Regions from separate parts of the Cohnella abietis genome, predicted to be linked through region 4. Evidence: riboswitches for the same ligand, from Rfam matches in the RefSeq annotation. Region 4 holds a riboswitch; each other region holds the start of a gene.
The links. Region 4 has a riboswitch for cyclic di-GMP ahead of KCTCHS21_RS12450 (transglutaminase-like domain-containing protein). Riboswitches for the same ligand answer to the same signal wherever they lie in the genome.

Region 1 (4,425 bases), 2.3 Mb from region 4:
TAACCCGCGACTCTGAATGGAAGCCAATAAAAAATTGTGGTTTAACGGGGAAAGGTATTCCGTTATGACCGATTTTGTAGTATTCTTGTCCATGCGGAAGTTCCTTTAATTAGGATTTGGACAGGACACCCTCTCCCCTAATTATAGGAGCTTTTTTATTGTCTGATTAAATAAAATCATACAAATTTAGCACATTTTACTTAGCTGGAGTAACCTTGACAACCTGCTGAAAATTTAATGCAATGCTACTGGGCATCTCCGCCTAACTCTTCAGCATACGACGCTAATTCCAAGATTTAGTCGGTACCTGCGCTTATCTCTCCACCCTACGACGCCAATCCCAAGATTTAGTCGGCATCTCCGCCTATCTCTTCAGCATACGACGCCAATCTCAAGAATTAGTCGGTACCTCCGCCTATCTCTTCAGCATACGACGCCAATCTCAAGAATTAGTCGGTACCTTCGCCTATCTCTCCACCCTACGACGCTAATTCCAAGATTTAGTCGGCATCTCCGCCTAACTCTTCAGCATACGACGCTATTTCCAAGATTTAGTCGGCATCTCCGCCTAACTCTTCAGCATACAACGTTAATTCCAAGATTTAGTCGGCATCTCCGCCTAACTCTTCAGCATACCGACTCCAGTTCCATGATTTAGTCGGCACCTCCGCCTAACTCTTCAGCATACCGACTCCAGTTCCATGATTTAGTCGGTACCTCCGCCTAACTCTTCAGCATACGACGCCAATCCCAAGATTTAGTCGGTACCTCCGCTCTTCTCTACTTAGTATAACGTCACACCAAATACGTAGGTTGCAGGAATGGATGCCGAGCTTCTCAATCTCTCAAAACTAAAAAACAGGCCTCTGCGCAGGCCTGTCAATCATCCGATCTTCTCTACTGTTATTTATCGATTTCCACTTAACTCAACCGTTAAAAATCCGTTTCTTTCCTAAGTCCCGGCGAGTCTTAGCATGCTTCTCAACCTGTTGTCTTAAAATGAGTGCCCGTAATGGACGAAGCATTTCCGGCTCCAGAACATGCATTTTGGCACCACAGAGAACGCCATCCTCTTGTCGATCGCTACGAATGATTTCAAGCTCACAGCTAAACCCAATCCCAATGTGCACATTTGCCCTCAGCTTTGATTTAGCAGCAAAATGTGGCTCATACTTTCCTGAAAAGCTAATACCCGAAATGCTAATATCTTGAATGATAAGCTCAGCAGTTTGGTTTAACGGAAGCACTTCTCCGGAATCTTTAAGTACTTGCACAATATGAGCATTACCGGCAATTTCTACTCTTGGATGCTCTCGTCTCTCCTTGAAACGTTTGCTTAAATCCGGCGGCTGAAGCAGTGCAATTGCACCTTCATATTTAGCGAATACAACAGAAGACATAGACTGTATCCCTGCTGGCGAGTAAATCGTCAGTTTAACTGTTTCGCCAAGCTCAAACTGCTCATACTCATGAACCTCAACCTCGAAAAGCTCACCTTCTACATGTGTCATTACTCCAGTAGTCAGGAAGCTCTTGCCTTCTACCACGGTTCTACAGTGAAGTAGTATATTTAACGGGAGTAAATCCTTATCCAGCTCGGATCCAGCTGCATTGTTGTCATCGTCATATGTCATTCCCGCCAAACCACCTCTCAAACATTGTTTAATGCAAGTAAAACGGCTTCACCGTCCTTGGGACGGTAGTATACGTTTGTATCGAGCGATTAGATGAGTATAAGGAATTCAAAACTTATACTTTCTAATTGTTCAAGTAAAACGGCTTCACCGTCCTTGGGACGGTAGTATACGTTTGTATCGAGCTACCAAGCTTTCTAATCGCACAAAAAAAGGCGACCTCCAGATGGAAGCAGCCTGTTTCGCCTTATGTGTCCCTAGGGACCTTCGGCAGCCAGGCTGTCATCGTTCTTGCGAACATTAGACCCTGTGGCTTTGCGTCCTTGCTTTTCAGCAAGTTTGCCCTTAATAATCCGATAATCTATTATCATGATTGTATCATAATGTAAGAAAGTTAGTAACATTTATTTCTAGTAAACCATAGGAACGATCGTTCCCTATAGTGCCATAACAACACGGTTTCGTCCCTCATTCTTTGCCTTGTACAATGCTGAATCTGCACTGGAAAATACCTCACGCATATATTCCTTCGGATCATCAAAGGATAAATCTTCACTAGTTTCGGATAGAACCCCCATGCTAATCGTAACATGAACCTTTTCCGTTCCTGCGTCCACCCAATTATCACCGACAGCAATCATAATTCTTTCCGCCAATAGCTCCGCCTGCTCACGATTCGTATGAGGCAAATAGATCGTAAACTCTTCTCCACCGTATCTTGCTAGAATATCTGTTCTCCTTAGCTTTGTACGTACGATATCTGCAGTGCTTCGTAGAACCTCATCACCTACAAGATGACCGTATTTATCGTTAATCTGTTTGAAATGATCAATATCAAAAAGAACAATAGCAAATGGGATTTGATATCTCATATTGAGCAGTACCTCATGCTCCAACTGCTGCATCAAATACCTACGATTAAAGCAGCCTGTTAGCCCATCAGTTACAGCCATCTGCTCCAGCTTCTGATTGACTCGGAATAGCTCCTCTTGTATCGTGATCAATTCCAAATTACGTTCGTGCAGTGCTTCATTTTTGCGATTCATCTCCACGACAAGCTTGCGAAGCTCTGTAACGTCATGAAACGTAATAATACGTCCCAGCAACGTCTTGCGGTCGTCCACCACTGGCGAAATCTGAATAGATACATGCCGGCCACCATTTTCCGGTAGAGAAAATTCCATTTGCATCTTCTCATAGGGATGATGCAAGTAGCGGTACAGAAACTCATAGACCTCTCCTTGAGCCTGTAACGGAGCAAGAAATCTGTCCATCTCGAAAATTTCCCCTTTAGCTGATTGCACGAAAGGAGAAGCTCCGCGATTAACCTCAAGTACCTTGTCATTCTCATCTACAACGATAATACCGGTAGTCATATGCTCGAATATATCACGCTGTGCCATACTTAGAATATCAAACATTCCAAATCGATAGATAGCAATAACAAAGCATAAATCAGACAATAAAATGCCCGACGCCAGCAGTCCAGGAACAATTGGAAGCCATTGCGACAAGAGTACGTTAATAAGCACATCGAGAAGCCCAAACCCGGTTAAAACGAACATACCGATAAGAGCGGTTCCAAGCTGCTTACGTTGATTAACGGAGCTGACTGTTTTGAGAGCATGGAACATACTCATTAAAGCGGTAAAGAAATAGGCGAACTGAACGAGAACAAGCAACCAGAATAACGGCCCATAAACACGTTCTAAGTAATTGCCGGCTACAGGGGACATAAACAATCCATTCGGATTCCACAAAGCTCCGATTATACATAGCGCTGCTGGAAGAAGATACAATAAAGTACGACTGGCTTTTAGCTGAGCTGCCCTCCCGGTGAGGAAAAAAACGAAAATAAGCCAGCCTGGCCCCAGCAGCCCCATCGCTACAAATGAAGTATTAATGAAGAAAAGCTGGAACTGCGTATAGTCGGTCATCTTCACAGCAAACTGGCCCAAAGGCCAAAGCATCATCACAAAATGAAAGGCTAAATATACCTTATGAGTTTGAGTGATTCTATTAAAAGCGATTACGCTTACGAATAACATGAAAAGCAATACAAATAGGGTAAAATCCGTCCATTGAAATCCCAACATATTCACCTTTTCACAAAAGGGCTATAGTAAAAACTAGGACAGGCTCTGCTTGATTTTACCATAGTGCTGCTTTTATCTACAACAGGTTATCCGTCAAAAGAATCGGTTTTATGCAATTTTTAAATCAATTCAAGGACTATTTAACCTGCAACTCGTGACTTTAGGCATATTTATCTCATTGTTTTTCCATAAAAGGGGAAACACCCAAAAAGTCCCTGAATTTTACGTATTCCTGTTTTACCTCTTCTAGATCCGTCTTCCTAGCTTTTACAGCGCGTATAAGAATATTTTTGGGCGTGTGCTCCATATCGATAAACTCCAGCAATTGCGTTCGGTAACCAGCCAATTCGAGAAGATTAGCGCGAATAGCATCTGTAACCAATGCGGAAAAGCGCTCCTTAAGAATGCCATGCTTAAGTAACGGCTTTAAAATCGGCTGAGAGATTTGACGAAACAGCTCATGCTGACAGCACGGCACAGATAGAATAACACTCGCTTCCCAACCAATCGCCTTTAGTAACGCAGCATCTGTTGCCGTATCGCACGCATGGAGAGTAACTACCATGTCTACAGAGGTATACCCTTCAAAATTTGAAATATCGCCAACGGAGAAAGTTAGATTGTCCCATTCTAACTCGCGTGCGAGCTTTGAGCACGTTTCAATTACGTCCTGCTTTAAATCCAAGCCGATAATG
Region 2 (4,425 bases), 2.0 Mb from region 4:
ACGACGGCGAAGCCTTTGCCGTGCTCTCCCGCTCTGGCTGCTTCTATTGAAGCGTTCAGAGCCAGAAGATTCGTCTGTGAGGAAATATCCCTGATCGCTACAGCAATCTCACCTATTTGGTGGGAACGTTCGTTGAGCTGATGAATGACTGCACTGAGATCAGCGACTGTTCGGCTCACTGACTTCATCTGTGCAGAGGATTGCATAATGAGCTCATTACCTGCTTCCGCTTCTTCTAACGTCGCCGCTGATGCTTCGAATGTCGTTGTGGAGGAAGAGGCAATGCGCCCTATACCGTCCGTCATCTCTTCCATTGCCCTAGAGGTTTCCTCAATGCTAACTGCTTGTGTTTCATTGTTAATAGCAAGCTCAGAAAGAGATTGCGAAGACTGGTGAACGGCTTGCACTGTCTCTCCGATAATATTCGATAACCGAGCAGAGGATGATGCCAAAGCATTGGCGCTTAACAGTTGGTTACCAGCGAGCTCCTTGAGATTGTTATTCAAGCTGTTGAATGAGGCAGTAAGCAATCCAACCTCATCCTTGCTTGTGACAATAACATCCTCCCCACTTAAGTCTCCATCTGCCATACGTTGCGCTTGCTCTGAAATTCGTATAATAGGTCGCGAGATATGAAGGGCAAAGAACGTTAGAATGCTGCTTCCTATTAGCAAACAAATTCCGAGCGTAATGACCATTGTTTTCATAATACTCTTCTGAACACCGTTATAATCCTGCTCATAAGAACCCGCTGCAATAACCCATCCCCACTCGGGAGATAAATTCGCAAACACAACTTTACTTGCTTCCTTTGTGGATTCCGGGAGAGGCCAGTCATAATGCGTAAATCCTCCGCCATTTTTCGCAGCTTTCACCATGTCCTGTATGTAGTAAGTCCCATCAGAGGCCTCTTTATCCCATATATTCTGTCCCTCAAGCTTAGGATGCGCCAATAGGGTTCCCTTTTCATCAAGAATGAAGAAATAACCGTTCTCTCCCAAATCGATCGCTTTATTAATTGTGCGTTGTCCATCCTTCTGTTTATCACCCAAAAGAATTACTCGTAAACTTTCCTGCGCTTCCTCCAAAGTCATGGACCCGTTACGGACGGAATTGTTCAAGGAGGTTAATACCTCACCGGCCATCTCTACGCTGTTCTTCAGCCCGTTCTCTAGCAGAGTGGTCGTCTCTTTCGTTATTTGGATGTAGGTTACTCCTCCTAAAACAAGAATAGGAACAACCATAAGCAAAGAACATACGAATAAAAGCTTTCTCCGTATAGTAATCTTAAGCCTCTTTCCAACCTTTTGTGATCCCATCATATTCCCTCCATGCTGCTTAGCCTCTATTGTTTGGTTATATATACCTAAATATAAGGGGTTTGAACTGAAAAACCAAACGATTGTCACAATTAAAAAAAGGTTTTATATCGTTATGAGTCAATTGTGTGAATGAATTCATAAATACTATTTGCTCGAAATAGTTCGTTTATTGTGGTATATTGCAAGCAATAACTATAAAAGGCAAACTAGTGGAAACGCTAGGACGCAAAGCTACGGATCTACAGACCATCAAGGTTACGACCGCCGGGCTGCCACGAATATTCCACACGCGGCAGACTCTGGAAATAGAGTCTTTTTTGTTTTATTTTTAACCCGTATGAAGGAGGTTAGGTCACTGTGAATATAAGATCAATTTTACTCGCATGTGCAGTTCTATTAGGGACTAGCTACATTACAGCAGAATTCAAGCCCTCAATAGTACGAGCAGCAGAAAGCTCGACATCACAGGATGAGCTTCAGCAAGAAATTATAGATGCGCTAAATGAGCGTCTCAGCTCACTTACTGTCACTTATTCCGCACCAAGAGCTACTCTAAAGCAGAATATACGAGACACTTTGAACGCAGCCGTTCAATCAGACGATTATATGCATTATACGGTTAAGACCTTTGGTTACGATGCTACTATAGAGGACGATACAGCAAATATAACTTTCCAGTTTACCTATTGGGAAACCTTAGCTCAGACGAATGAGGTTAAGAAAATAGTTGCCAAAACACTGGATCAAATTTTGACCCGTGGGATGAATGATCATCAGAAGGTTAAAGCCATTCACGACTGGATTGTTACTCGCGTCGCTTATGATACCCGCCTCATCGCGCACTCTGCTTATGATGGTCTTGTTAACGGCAAAACCGTCTGTCAAGGCTACGCTGTCCTGACCTATGAGATGATGAATCAGGCTGGTATTCCGGTGAAAATCGTTGAAGGCACGTCGCGAGGGATTGCTCATACCTGGAACCTAGTCCAGCTAGACGGCAAGTGGTACCATCTTGACACGACTTGGGATGATCCCGTGCCAGATGTTAAAGGTAGAGTGGATTATAGCTATTACAATTTAACGGATGCTCAGATTGAGAAAGACCACAGATGGGAAAGGTCCTCCCTTTATCCTAAAGCTGTAACTTCGTACGATCAGACACTAAGCTCGCTAGCCAAAAAAGATTCGTCCAAGGCAGCCTTCTATAATAAGCTATACGAGCAGTTGGGTTATCTCTATCTCACCGACGCCTATACAGCAACAAGCTTAAAGAGTCTAACAGACAAAATCACCGCAGCGGTAAGCAAACGCCAGAAGGAATTGGTTATTCGATATACAAGAGGGGCCACCCTTATGTCCGACATGAAAAAAGCTTTCGCCGCCCAGAAGGGGCTCTCTGGCGTCAGTTATACGTATGAAAACTATACCCGGTCCGGAACTAACGACAAGCTTCTTCGTATAACTCTTAAATATTAAGACGGGGCTGTGCATATTGTAATATGGCTATTGCAGCCCGTTCCCGACGATCCATGTCCTCACTGCGCATAGCCTGACTTAGTATATGGAGCGCTTCCTCAACAAGCTTCGGGTCGACTCGCATCTGATTTCCCGTTTCTTCCAATGACTTAGATAACCAGCTTTCTATTAAAGTGGAGGTAACGGGCAAACCAAATCTCGATACGTTGCTAGAATGGTTGAGCAAATGCTGCAGCTCGCCTTTCAGCTCTAAGCGAGGAAGACTCTTTAACCAAGTTACTCCTCTCCTATGACTCCCATCTACTTCTTCAGCTTCAAGACTGCCTACATAAAAATAATCACCTAGATCACCCAAATGCACCTCGTCCTCATCGCCAACTATGACATAATCTCCATCCGTCATGTCATGTACGAAGGTGCTAACCTCCTCCAATGCAGCTTCTAGCTCTTGGCCATGAACATTATAGACACTAGCTAAGCGCTCCTTCAATTCCTCCCTGCTCGAATTTTCCAAGTCGCCTAAGCCTGACCAGCCAATACTTACATAGTTATGCTCGAGGTAAGCCGCCATGCGATTGACCCCATCTGTAGTCGATTTCATCTGAAACAAGTTCATCGGTTAATCCTCCTAGCCTTATTTGGGTTCCGTCCCATTACCGCACGGGCTGCATAAAATCCGCTTAGCGCTGCTGAGAGTGTTCCGGGCCCGGGGAATACTTGCTCGCCTGCAAACACTAACGCCGGATGAGCTCCCTTACTGCCACTAGGCTTACGAATGGCATTACGGACGGTAAGTGGAAAGCCTCCCACTCGGCTTTTACCGACATACTTCTTATAAGTCGTTGGTGTTCCAGCCTGTATATGTATTAAATGCTGACGAAATTCTGGATAAACCTTCTCGACCTCACTCACGATTGCCGTAATCATACTCTCTTTAGCCAAGTTATAATCGGCTTTCTCTTTCCCCTTCCAGTCTCTCGCTGGTAAATGAACTGAAATGGTGAGCAGAATCTCCCTAGCGCGTTCCTGATTATCATCATTAGCGGCAGGATGAGCGGTCACATATACGGGGCCATTACTCTCCGGAAGCAGCTTCTGATCTTGAGTTGGAACGATCTGCCAAGCAAACGGATGCCCTAATTTCGTTAATGTTTGATGCAGCTGATTAGTCAGTTCCTCCGATACGATAGCATCAATTCTGAAAGCTCCCCAGCCCTCAATCGTCTCAGCTTCGACTAATGCTTTTCCGTCCCATTGGAGGCCCGTTGCGTTAACGATTGTGTCAAATACGTACTCCTGTGTTCTACTGCTAATTAGCCACTGCTTACTCTCATAACGCATCTCTGTCACCGGCTTACGATGTAGCAGCTGCCCTCCAAGCTGAATAAATCGCTCCTCCAATTTCTCAACAAGACCACCGAAGCCTCCCTCAATGGCAAAGCTTCCATAGCGATAAATATCCAGTGCAAGCGCCGAGGGCAGAAGAGCTGCATGCTTACAATCCGTCTGAGCGGCATCGACTAGCTGAGCATTCAGGAAGGAGCGAAAAACAGTATAGTCACTTAAGCCATGCTTACGAAGTAAGTCTTCAACTGTTTGTAGGCTGTAAGGAGCTAGTCGCAGCAGC
Region 3 (4,425 bases), 3.4 Mb from region 4:
ATACTATGTCTGTATACATACTCATCATGAACCTCTAAGTGGACCAGAATTTCACTCAAATTCGGGTGATTGCTCATGAACATGATTATCGGGATAATTCTGTCACGTACGTCAGCAAATGGAACGCTGCCGTAATTTCTCGCTTTGTCAAACAAATCCCTAACTTCTTTTATCGCAGAATCGATTAAATCTAGAATGGATACTGGCTCTACATCATCATCTGACAATACGATGTTCTGTTGAGCAAGCCGATCGATATCTTTGATTGTTAACACCCTATGATTCGGGATAATTAAGGTTCCTATGTCGTTGTAAATGTTTTTGTTTACTCGCATATTCAAGAAAGACTCCTGCTGCGGATCATCCATATCTATACCACCTACCACTTTCCGTTATCAGACTTCACTCGGGTGGTCTATACCTGCTTCTTCAGTGCCTGGATATCGAAAGTCGTGTTTTCGACAGGCTCAAAGATATCCTTGCAATATTTACCTATGCAAACCCGACCAGCATACATTTTTTTCACCTGAATCTTCCGCCTTGCCTTTAGCACCGTATTGGCGCCCGTCTGTCCACCGATAATCTGAGCTATTATGCTGTCTCCTGCTTCAAGCTGGGACCCTCTGCACATAGAGCTTTGATGGACAAAAATAATATTCCTTGCGGCGTATAGATCGCACAACAGTACACCGTCACGATGGATGACAATGTCGCCATTGGACTTCAGCTCGCTGTTATGGCACTGATTGATACTAATTTCTACATATGCCTCCTGCATTCTCTCAATTTCGTCATGGGTTACCTTAAGTAATTCTAGGAAGCTTTGAACAAACCCGTATGTTGCCATCTCGACGATCTTAGTCGGCTGCGAGAAAATTTCCGCAACCTCCTTTAGCTTCACATATTCCTCTTGTTTAATTTGCTGGATATTATCAATGACAGCGAGAAGCTCCTTGATGGCATCAGGGATTTCCATCATTTTAGTTTCCATGAGCAGATTCACAATCTGTCCATAAGAAACCTCTTGCTTCTTCGACTCCAAAGCTTGTACAAGTAGCTTGGAAGCATACAATAGCTTCTCTATGTAATCGCACAACTGCTTAGAAGAATGATAGAGTCTATTAAACAATACGCCAAAATAACCGGAGTAAAGCTTGCTCGCAATAACATTGCCTCTCACATTAATGCTTCCCGTGGCTGTAATCGTTGAGCTATATACGTTGCCATAGACATAAACATTACCGAGAGATTCTATAATCATATTGTCTGTTACATCTCCGTAAACAATAACATCCCCGGAGAACACGATATTGCCCGTCTTGATGTCTACGTTCCCTGAAATAACATAAGAAGTAGAGATATCGAGAGTTTTGATTTTACTTCCCGTTATCCTTGGCCTTCCCTGTGTCCGCGCCACGACGGAGCCATCTGGCATAAGCTCGACATTCGCTTTCACCATGATGGGGAGGTCCTTGGGCGGGCTGGGCACCGTAACACAGCCTAGCACATCATACCCAGCGGTCCCGTCCAGCATAGGAATTTTCTTCGCCATCATTTCTCCTTTACGAATGGATGGAATTCGTAGATGGTCGCGGAAATCGATAGTCCCGTCCACCTCAAAAAATTCACTCTCCACTTGCTGGGGAAAATAAACTTCAAGCTGTGCGTCCTTGCCCTGAATGGTCTCTTTGCCACTGGCCACGACTACGGGCAGGAAAGTAGGGTTTAACAGCTCTTGCTGGATAACAGCGAATTCGATTCTCGCTTTAATGGACATCGCCTCAAGCTTGCTAATAACATCGCCAAGCTGCACCGTCTTCAGTACAATATCTATGTCCTCTGCGACTCTTACAGTCAGCTGCTGGGCCGGTCCATCATCAACAAGTCGGCAGGAATAGCGCGCCTTAGCATGAAGGTGTAAGTAAGCTGCGAGCTTGTCATCCGAGATAATTATCTCAAATAGGGGCTGCTCTTCATTTTCCCAGGATATTCGATCCTCTGCTGTCACTTTCGATTCCTGATAAATTTCCTTATCATTAATAAACAGTCTGACTGGGCTCATAGGGTTAATGACAGCATATTCTCCCCCATGGATTGGATTCTGAACGGTAATCCGCTGATTCATAACGTGGATCGACCCATCCTGCTTCTTCTTATTAAGCGGGGCTTCCACTCCTCCTACTTCATCACCCGTTTCATGACTTCGTGAAGACTCTTCCAGATTTAATTGATTGATTAGCTTCTTCAATTCGGTTTCGGAAACCGGTTTCTTCAAGTAAAGCACCTCTCAAATCGCAAACTAATAGAAGCCTGCCGGTTAAGCGTACACGCATAAACAGCTTTCGCTGTCTTTTGGATAGCGAAAGAATGTATATGTCTGAGGTTATTCAGAAATGGATATGTGAGAAACTTTTTCAGTCCGAATAACTAAAAAAAGACATCCTCCAGAATGGAAGATGCCTACGCTCCATTCGACGGCTTGGCAACCTTAGAACGTTAGTTCCTTAGGCCCATAGCTTTGCGTCCCCCTCTTTCGAAAGGTTTGCCTTTTCGTGTATGCGGATCATTGTTGTATATACTTTATGACTAATTAATTTTCAATTTAATACCTTATATTAGGTATTCTTACCTTCATTATAAGATTATAGTCGCACTCTTTTCAATAGCCTGATCGATAATTGTATGATATTGTCGATTTTAGCTCATAAATTGCTTAGAGTTTCACAACCCAACCAAATGGATCTTCCAATGTTCCTCTTTGTATGCCCGTCATGAAATCATATATTTTAGCGGAGAGCGGCCCGGTCCGACCTTCATTGAGCGCAAGCTTATCACCTTGCCAATTCAATTCCCCTATTGGAGAAATAACTGCAGCTGTCCCTGTCCCGAACGCTTCCTCCAACGTACCATTACGATAAGCTTCAACTAGCTCATTAATCGAGATCGCTCTCTCCTCAACCTCAATATCCCAATACCGCAGCAGCTGAATAACCGAATCCCTCGTTACCCCGTCTAATATGCTTCCATTTAATGCTGGAGTAATGACCTTGCCGCCTACTTTGAAAAAGACATTCATACTCCCGACTTCCTCGATGTATTTCCGATGTACACCATCAAGCCAAAGCACCTGAGAATATCCTTTGTCAGTAGCTTCCTGCTGCGCTTTAAGTCCTGCCGCGTAGTTTCCGCCAGTCTTGGCATTTCCTACTCCGCCTGTCACAGCACGAACGTACTCGGACTCGACGAAGATGCTAACTGGATTGATTCCTTCTGCATAATAAGAGCCGACCGGTGACAGGATGATCATAAAATGATATTGCTCGGATGGAGATACTCCCAGCGTAGCTTGTGTCGCGATAACGAACGGTCGAATATAGAGTGAGGTGCCTTGCTCGTCCGGAATCCATTCCTCATCCACTAGAACAAGCTTTCTTAACGCCTCCATTATTACGTTCTCGTCGAGGGCAGGAATGCTTAGACGGGCGTTGGAACGATTGAGCCTCTGTAGGTTCTTATAGGGACGGAACATCAGAATGCGGCCCTCAGCCGTCTTATATGCTTTCATTCCTTCAAACACGGTTTGACCGTAATGGAAAACCTTTGCTGCTGGATCCAACGAAATGGGCTGATACGGAATGATACGCGGATCGTGCCAGCCCTTCCCTGCATCATAGTCCATAATAAACATATGATCCGTAAAATACTTCCCAAAGCTAAGCTGATCAATTTCGGGTTTTTGTTTCTTAGCAGAGGTTAGCTCCACCGAAATATTGAGATCCATTCAAACATCTTCTCCTTAATTCGTCAGTTATTATTGCCTCGATCCTATGCTTTACCTAATACTAAACAGGTTACCATAAAGAGTGCCGAACTCCAAAGGGATATTAGTATGATTTAGTCAAGAAACGACAAAATGCCCCTAACCTAGAAGGTTAGGGGCATCTCTATCGTTATAAAGCTTACAGTTTTACAACGTTTTCTGCTTGTGGTCCACGGTTGCCTTGAACGATGTTGAATTCAACGCGTTGGCCTTCGTCAAGGGATTTGTAACCGTCGCCTTGAATTGCGGAGAAATGTACGAATACGTCATTTCCACCTTCTACTTCGATAAATCCAAATCCTTTGTCTGCGTTAAACCATTTCACTGTACCTTGTTCCATTTTTGAAAACCTCCATAAAGTTATTAACATGTTTTTTTCGCTCAAACAAAAATCACACATTGAAAAGGGTACCATATCACGATGATCACTTTTTCAATACGTGATTCCAGTGTTTAGATATTTATGTAAGAACTTAACTATACCACAGGATAAACATAATTGCAAACATTTGTCGGCAAGTAATTAAAAAAAGATCATTTCATGCACATTCCAGCTGCCATTGGGCTAGGGAATGGGGGCGGGGAATGACAGAGTTAAGCGGCGG
Region 4 (4,425 bases):
CCATTACGAATGCAAAAGTTATAGATCCTTTACTTGACGGACAGAAGCTCGTACCAGGTTCATTTAATTTAGAAGAGATGATTGTTCCGAAGGATGGGAAACCGTCAGTAGGCTCAGCTGTATACAATAACAATGTTGATTATACGTATGATGTAACTCCTGCCGACAATACACTGGTAGTGAATTTCCTTAAACCGATTGACACAGCCTTCTATATTACGTTCAAAACAACTCTGGAAGGCGAGCTTATCGATCGCAATATCCCGAACACTGCAACATTGTTTAGTAATACGACACCAAAATCCAAAGAATTGAAGGCGACGGTTACTATTCCAAAAGCCGGTGAATATGTGTTTAAGGGTGGTACACAAAACGGCGACAAAATTGACTGGAAAATTTTTATTAACCGGGGACAATCGGTAGTTCAAAATGCTAAAGTTATAGATGAGCCTAGTGATAATCAGTTGCTCATTGAAACCTCATTCCATCTTTATGCAACAACTGTAGCTGGTAACGGGGACATAACTAAAGCTGCGGAGCTTGTAAAGGGTACTGATTACAAATTGGAGATCAAAACCGATAATAATGGCGTTCAAACCTTTGAACTTAGCTATTTGAAGGACATTTCCTCAGCATCAATTTTAGAGTATCAATCTTTAATTGTAGCAAACGATAAAGATAAGGTTTCAAATAAAGTTAAATTCTCAGGTTCTAATGTTCAAAGTGTAATTTCCCCTACTGCTACTGAAATAATCGTAGGTGTTTCATCAGGATCGGGAACAGGCAGTGGTGTACGTGGTGAACTGACTGTTACGAAAGTAGATGAAGCGAACGTTGCGACTTTACTAAAAGATGCTACGTTTACGCTATATCGCAAAACAAACGCAGCACCTATATTAATTAACACTCTTACGACAAGCGATAATGGTGTAGTTATATTTAAGAAGCTATTATCCGGTGATTATATTCTTAAGGAAACTGTAGCACCAAATGGTTATGAGCTTGACCCGACAGAGTATCCTGTCAAGGTTGATTCTACTAATAACATTTTATCTTTAACAGTGAAAAACAAAAAAATTGTGACTACAGGACCAACGCCAGGACCGACGCCAACGCCAGGTCCAACATCAACGCCAGGACCGACGCCAACGCCAGGTCCAACATCAACGCCAGGACCGACGCCAACGCCAGGGCCGACGCCAACGCCAGGGTCGACACCAACGCCAGGATCAACGCCAAAGCCTATCGAGAAGGTTGAAATAACTCCTAAGGATACACCTAAAGAAGGTACCGTTAAAGTTCCAACAGGTAGCAAGACTGAAGTCGGTAAGAAGCCTGAGAATGGAAAAGTAACAGTAGATAAAGACGGCAACTGGAAGTACACGCCTAAAAAAGGGTTTACCGGTAAAGATACCTTCTCAATCACTGTTACAGATAAAGATGGTAATAAAGAGGAAACCTTCTACGATATTAATGTAGATGATGTGCCATTAGGCGGAATTGACATTCCTGGTGGCGTCAAAAATCTACCAAAGACTGGAGAAGAAAGTAATCTTCCTCTGCAGCTGGTCGGCTTAGGTCTAGTTGTTACAGCAGCTATTCTTTTTGGCAAGAGACGTTCTTCACGTAAATAATAATCAACATGCGCGCAGTGGTAGGACTGTCGAGAATTCTCGACAGTCCTTATCCATTCGAAGGTATAGGAATCATTAATGAACCCATTACGGAAGGAGGATGTAAATTATTATGAGAAAGTTAGCTTTACTATTATTTATAGTTGGGTTTGGCCTTATATTATTTCCAATATTACGAGAATGGCATTATGACTGGAAACAAGAGCAGCTGTTAACCGAAATGGAACAAGCTATTTCTGCTACAAACGAAAATGACTTTGATCATCAATTAGCATTGAAAAACGATAATTTAACACAATTGTTAATGCAGGGATCTGATCCAGAGACAGAGAGTGTAGAATCTCCACCAGTTGAAACGGAATCCACTCCGGAGCCTAGTGCTGCAAATACCCCCCCGCCAATTGGAATCATTGAAATCAAAAAAATAAAAGTAAAGCTTCCTATACTAGAAGGTGCAACGAATGAGAATATGAAATTCTCAGCAGTTCATCTGAAGGAGACCACTAAGCTTGGTGAGATTGGTAATGCAGCTATAGCGGCCCATAGAGCTCATACAAAGGGTAGACTTTTTAATAGGTTAAATGAATTAGAGGTCGGTGATGAAATCACTGTAAAGGTTAATGACGAGCAATTCGTCTATACCGTATTTAATATATTGAAAGTAGAGCCTACGGATATCTCTGTATTAGGACGGAACGATAGAGACAAAATTCTTACTTTAATTACATGTGATCCCGTTATTAATCCAACTAAGAGATTAATTGTTCAAGCTAAGCTATAATTCGTATTAATAGTCAACAATTCGCTTGCTTCTTTCATTAAACTCTGTTAAATTTAACCTATAAGACAAAGCTCGACAAAGGCAAACCTATCGAAAGGTAGGGACGCAAAGCTAGAGGGCCTTCCCGTAAGGATGGCAGCCAGCTCCCGAAAGAATTGGCTTTTTCTTATATAATCGTAGTTCAGGCTCTATCTGCACTATGAATAAACACTTACACGATAATGGCAAACCTATCGAAAGGTAGGGACGCAAAGCTAAAGGGCCTTCCGCAAGGATGGTAGCCAGTTACCGAAAGGAAGATTATTCATGCGTAGATCATTTCTCATATTGATTGCCGTATGCTTCATATCCCTGTTTAGTGCAGCTAGTACTTATGCAGCAGAGGGCAACTCAGACAACTGGTTGGATGAAACAAAGCTAGACTCAGGATTAGTTGGAGTATCTTATGATATTACTAAGGGAAGTAAGCTAAAAGTTCTCATTAAGAAGGGCAACACTACTTACACGTATGACTTAAATCAATCTAACAAGTTTGAATATTTTTCCTTACAGTCCGATAATGGTACTTACAATATTTCAGTGTTGCAAAACACTTCAGGAACCAAATACAAGCTTCTTCAATCGAAAGATATTACTTTGAACTTACAGGATTCTAGCAGTGCTTATGTAGGATCTATTCAAAATATTAATTGGAATGAATCAGAGCTGGCAACTAAAAAAGCTGCTGAACTAACCAAGAATAAAGCTTCAGATGAAGAAAAAGTAAAAGCAATCTATGAATTCATCATTAGTGAGATCAAGTATGATTCTAACTTAGCTAAAAACGTTACTTCTAATTATATTCCTAACATTGATAACGTGTTTAAGGCGAAAAAAGGTATCTGCTATGATTATTCCACACTATTCGCAGCGATGACACGGAGTGTAGGGATTCCAACGAAGCTTGTAATGGGAACATCTGAATATGTGAAAGAGTATCATGCTTGGAACAATGTGTACATCAACGGCAAATGGATTACTATTGATACTACTGTTGATGCTGCTCTGTCGGGCAAAAAAGCAGTAACCATGAATAAGGATTCCAGCAAATATGTAGCAGCGAAAGTATACTAATATCAGTAAGCTTGAATTATATGGACCACCTTCTCTGATTTAGAGGAGGTGGTTTTATTGTATTGCACATCTCTTTATAAAAATTATAGAATTTGTTCAGATGAGATTGTTACAATAAGTCACAGTTGTACAGTTGATAGTAAAATAGTAGTATATCAGTATATTGATATTAGTAAAAAAGACCTATTTAATGTTGGTAAGTAAATTAATAACAATGAGAAGTAAAAATTTTATGTAACAATGTTGAATTTTGACTAATATTAAGGTGAGCACAGTTGCAGAAGGAGCAATAGAATGATAAGAAATTGGACTTCGACATCAAACTATAAAAAAATCTATACGAAACTATTAATAGCTTTATTGGTGTTGACATTGTTATCGGGTTGCGGTTTGTTCGGAGGGAGTGGAACCTCATCGGACGATGTTAAAGAGACAAAAGATACCGAAATTGCTCCCTATAATGGTGAGATGAGCAAAGCGATTTCAAATGTTTACACCGCTAAAAGGGAACTGGCTCTAACCTTTAGTGGTATGGGGGACGAAGCTACTATGATTCGTCTATTGAAAGAACTGGATGTTTATCACATAAAGGCAACATTCTTTCTTCCTGGAATGAGAGTGGCGGAAGAGCCGGATATTGTGAAGGAAATTGTTTCTAGAGGACACGAAATTGAGAACAATACTTTGAGTCGATTAGATATGACTAAACTTAGTTATGAACAAATTTATAAAGAAATTCATTTAAGCAATGAGATTATTAGAAAGACGACAGGGAAAACACCCCGTTATGTCAGAACAAAATCGGGGCATTACAATGATGATGTTCTTTTAGCAACTGCGCACAATGGTCTGGATTCCTTAATTGTATACAGCTTCTTTCTACATAACTGGCAGGGA

Region 1: it holds a riboswitch for cyclic di-GMP, as region 4 does, so the genes downstream of both, KCTCHS21_RS23145 (PilZ domain-containing protein) here and KCTCHS21_RS12450 (transglutaminase-like domain-containing protein) in region 4, are expected to answer to the same signal.
Region 2: it holds a riboswitch for cyclic di-GMP, as region 4 does, so the genes downstream of both, KCTCHS21_RS03760 (transglutaminase domain-containing protein) here and KCTCHS21_RS12450 (transglutaminase-like domain-containing protein) in region 4, are expected to answer to the same signal.
Region 3: it holds a riboswitch for cyclic di-GMP, as region 4 does, so the genes downstream of both, KCTCHS21_RS28720 (FapA family protein) here and KCTCHS21_RS12450 (transglutaminase-like domain-containing protein) in region 4, are expected to answer to the same signal.

What each region holds. Positions count from the first base shown of each region.
Region 1 is NZ_AP019400.1:5,212,188-5,216,612, forward strand. Features, by position in the region: gene KCTCHS21_RS23140 (IS4 family transposase) at 1-93, opposite strand, end outside; gene KCTCHS21_RS23145 (PilZ domain-containing protein) at 927-1,634, opposite strand; cyclic di-GMP riboswitch class I at 1,901-1,988, opposite strand; gene KCTCHS21_RS23150 (histidine kinase N-terminal 7TM domain-containing diguanylate cyclase) at 2,072-3,730, opposite strand; gene KCTCHS21_RS23155 (class I SAM-dependent methyltransferase) at 3,906-4,425, opposite strand, start outside.
Region 2 is NZ_AP019400.1:932,095-936,519, reverse strand. Features, by position in the region: gene KCTCHS21_RS03765 (methyl-accepting chemotaxis protein) at 1-1,244, opposite strand, end outside; cyclic di-GMP riboswitch class I at 1,513-1,599, shown strand; gene KCTCHS21_RS03760 (transglutaminase domain-containing protein) at 1,680-2,798, shown strand; gene KCTCHS21_RS03755 (hypothetical protein) at 2,788-3,414, opposite strand; gene KCTCHS21_RS03750 (phytoene desaturase family protein) at 3,411-4,425, opposite strand, start outside.
Region 3 is NZ_AP019400.1:6,548,466-6,552,890, forward strand. Features, by position in the region: gene KCTCHS21_RS28715 (HD-GYP domain-containing protein) at 1-368, opposite strand, end outside; gene KCTCHS21_RS28720 (FapA family protein) at 416-2,275, opposite strand; cyclic di-GMP riboswitch class I at 2,471-2,557, opposite strand; gene KCTCHS21_RS28725 (branched-chain amino acid aminotransferase) at 2,714-3,781, opposite strand; gene KCTCHS21_RS28730 (cold-shock protein) at 3,960-4,160, opposite strand.
Region 4 is NZ_AP019400.1:2,935,771-2,940,195, forward strand. Features, by position in the region: gene KCTCHS21_RS12440 (collagen binding domain-containing protein) at 1-1,634, shown strand, start outside; gene KCTCHS21_RS12445 (class D sortase) at 1,747-2,415, shown strand; cyclic di-GMP riboswitch class I at 2,486-2,566, shown strand; cyclic di-GMP riboswitch class I at 2,629-2,708, shown strand; gene KCTCHS21_RS12450 (transglutaminase-like domain-containing protein) at 2,722-3,528, shown strand; gene KCTCHS21_RS12455 (polysaccharide deacetylase family protein) at 3,823-4,425, shown strand, end outside.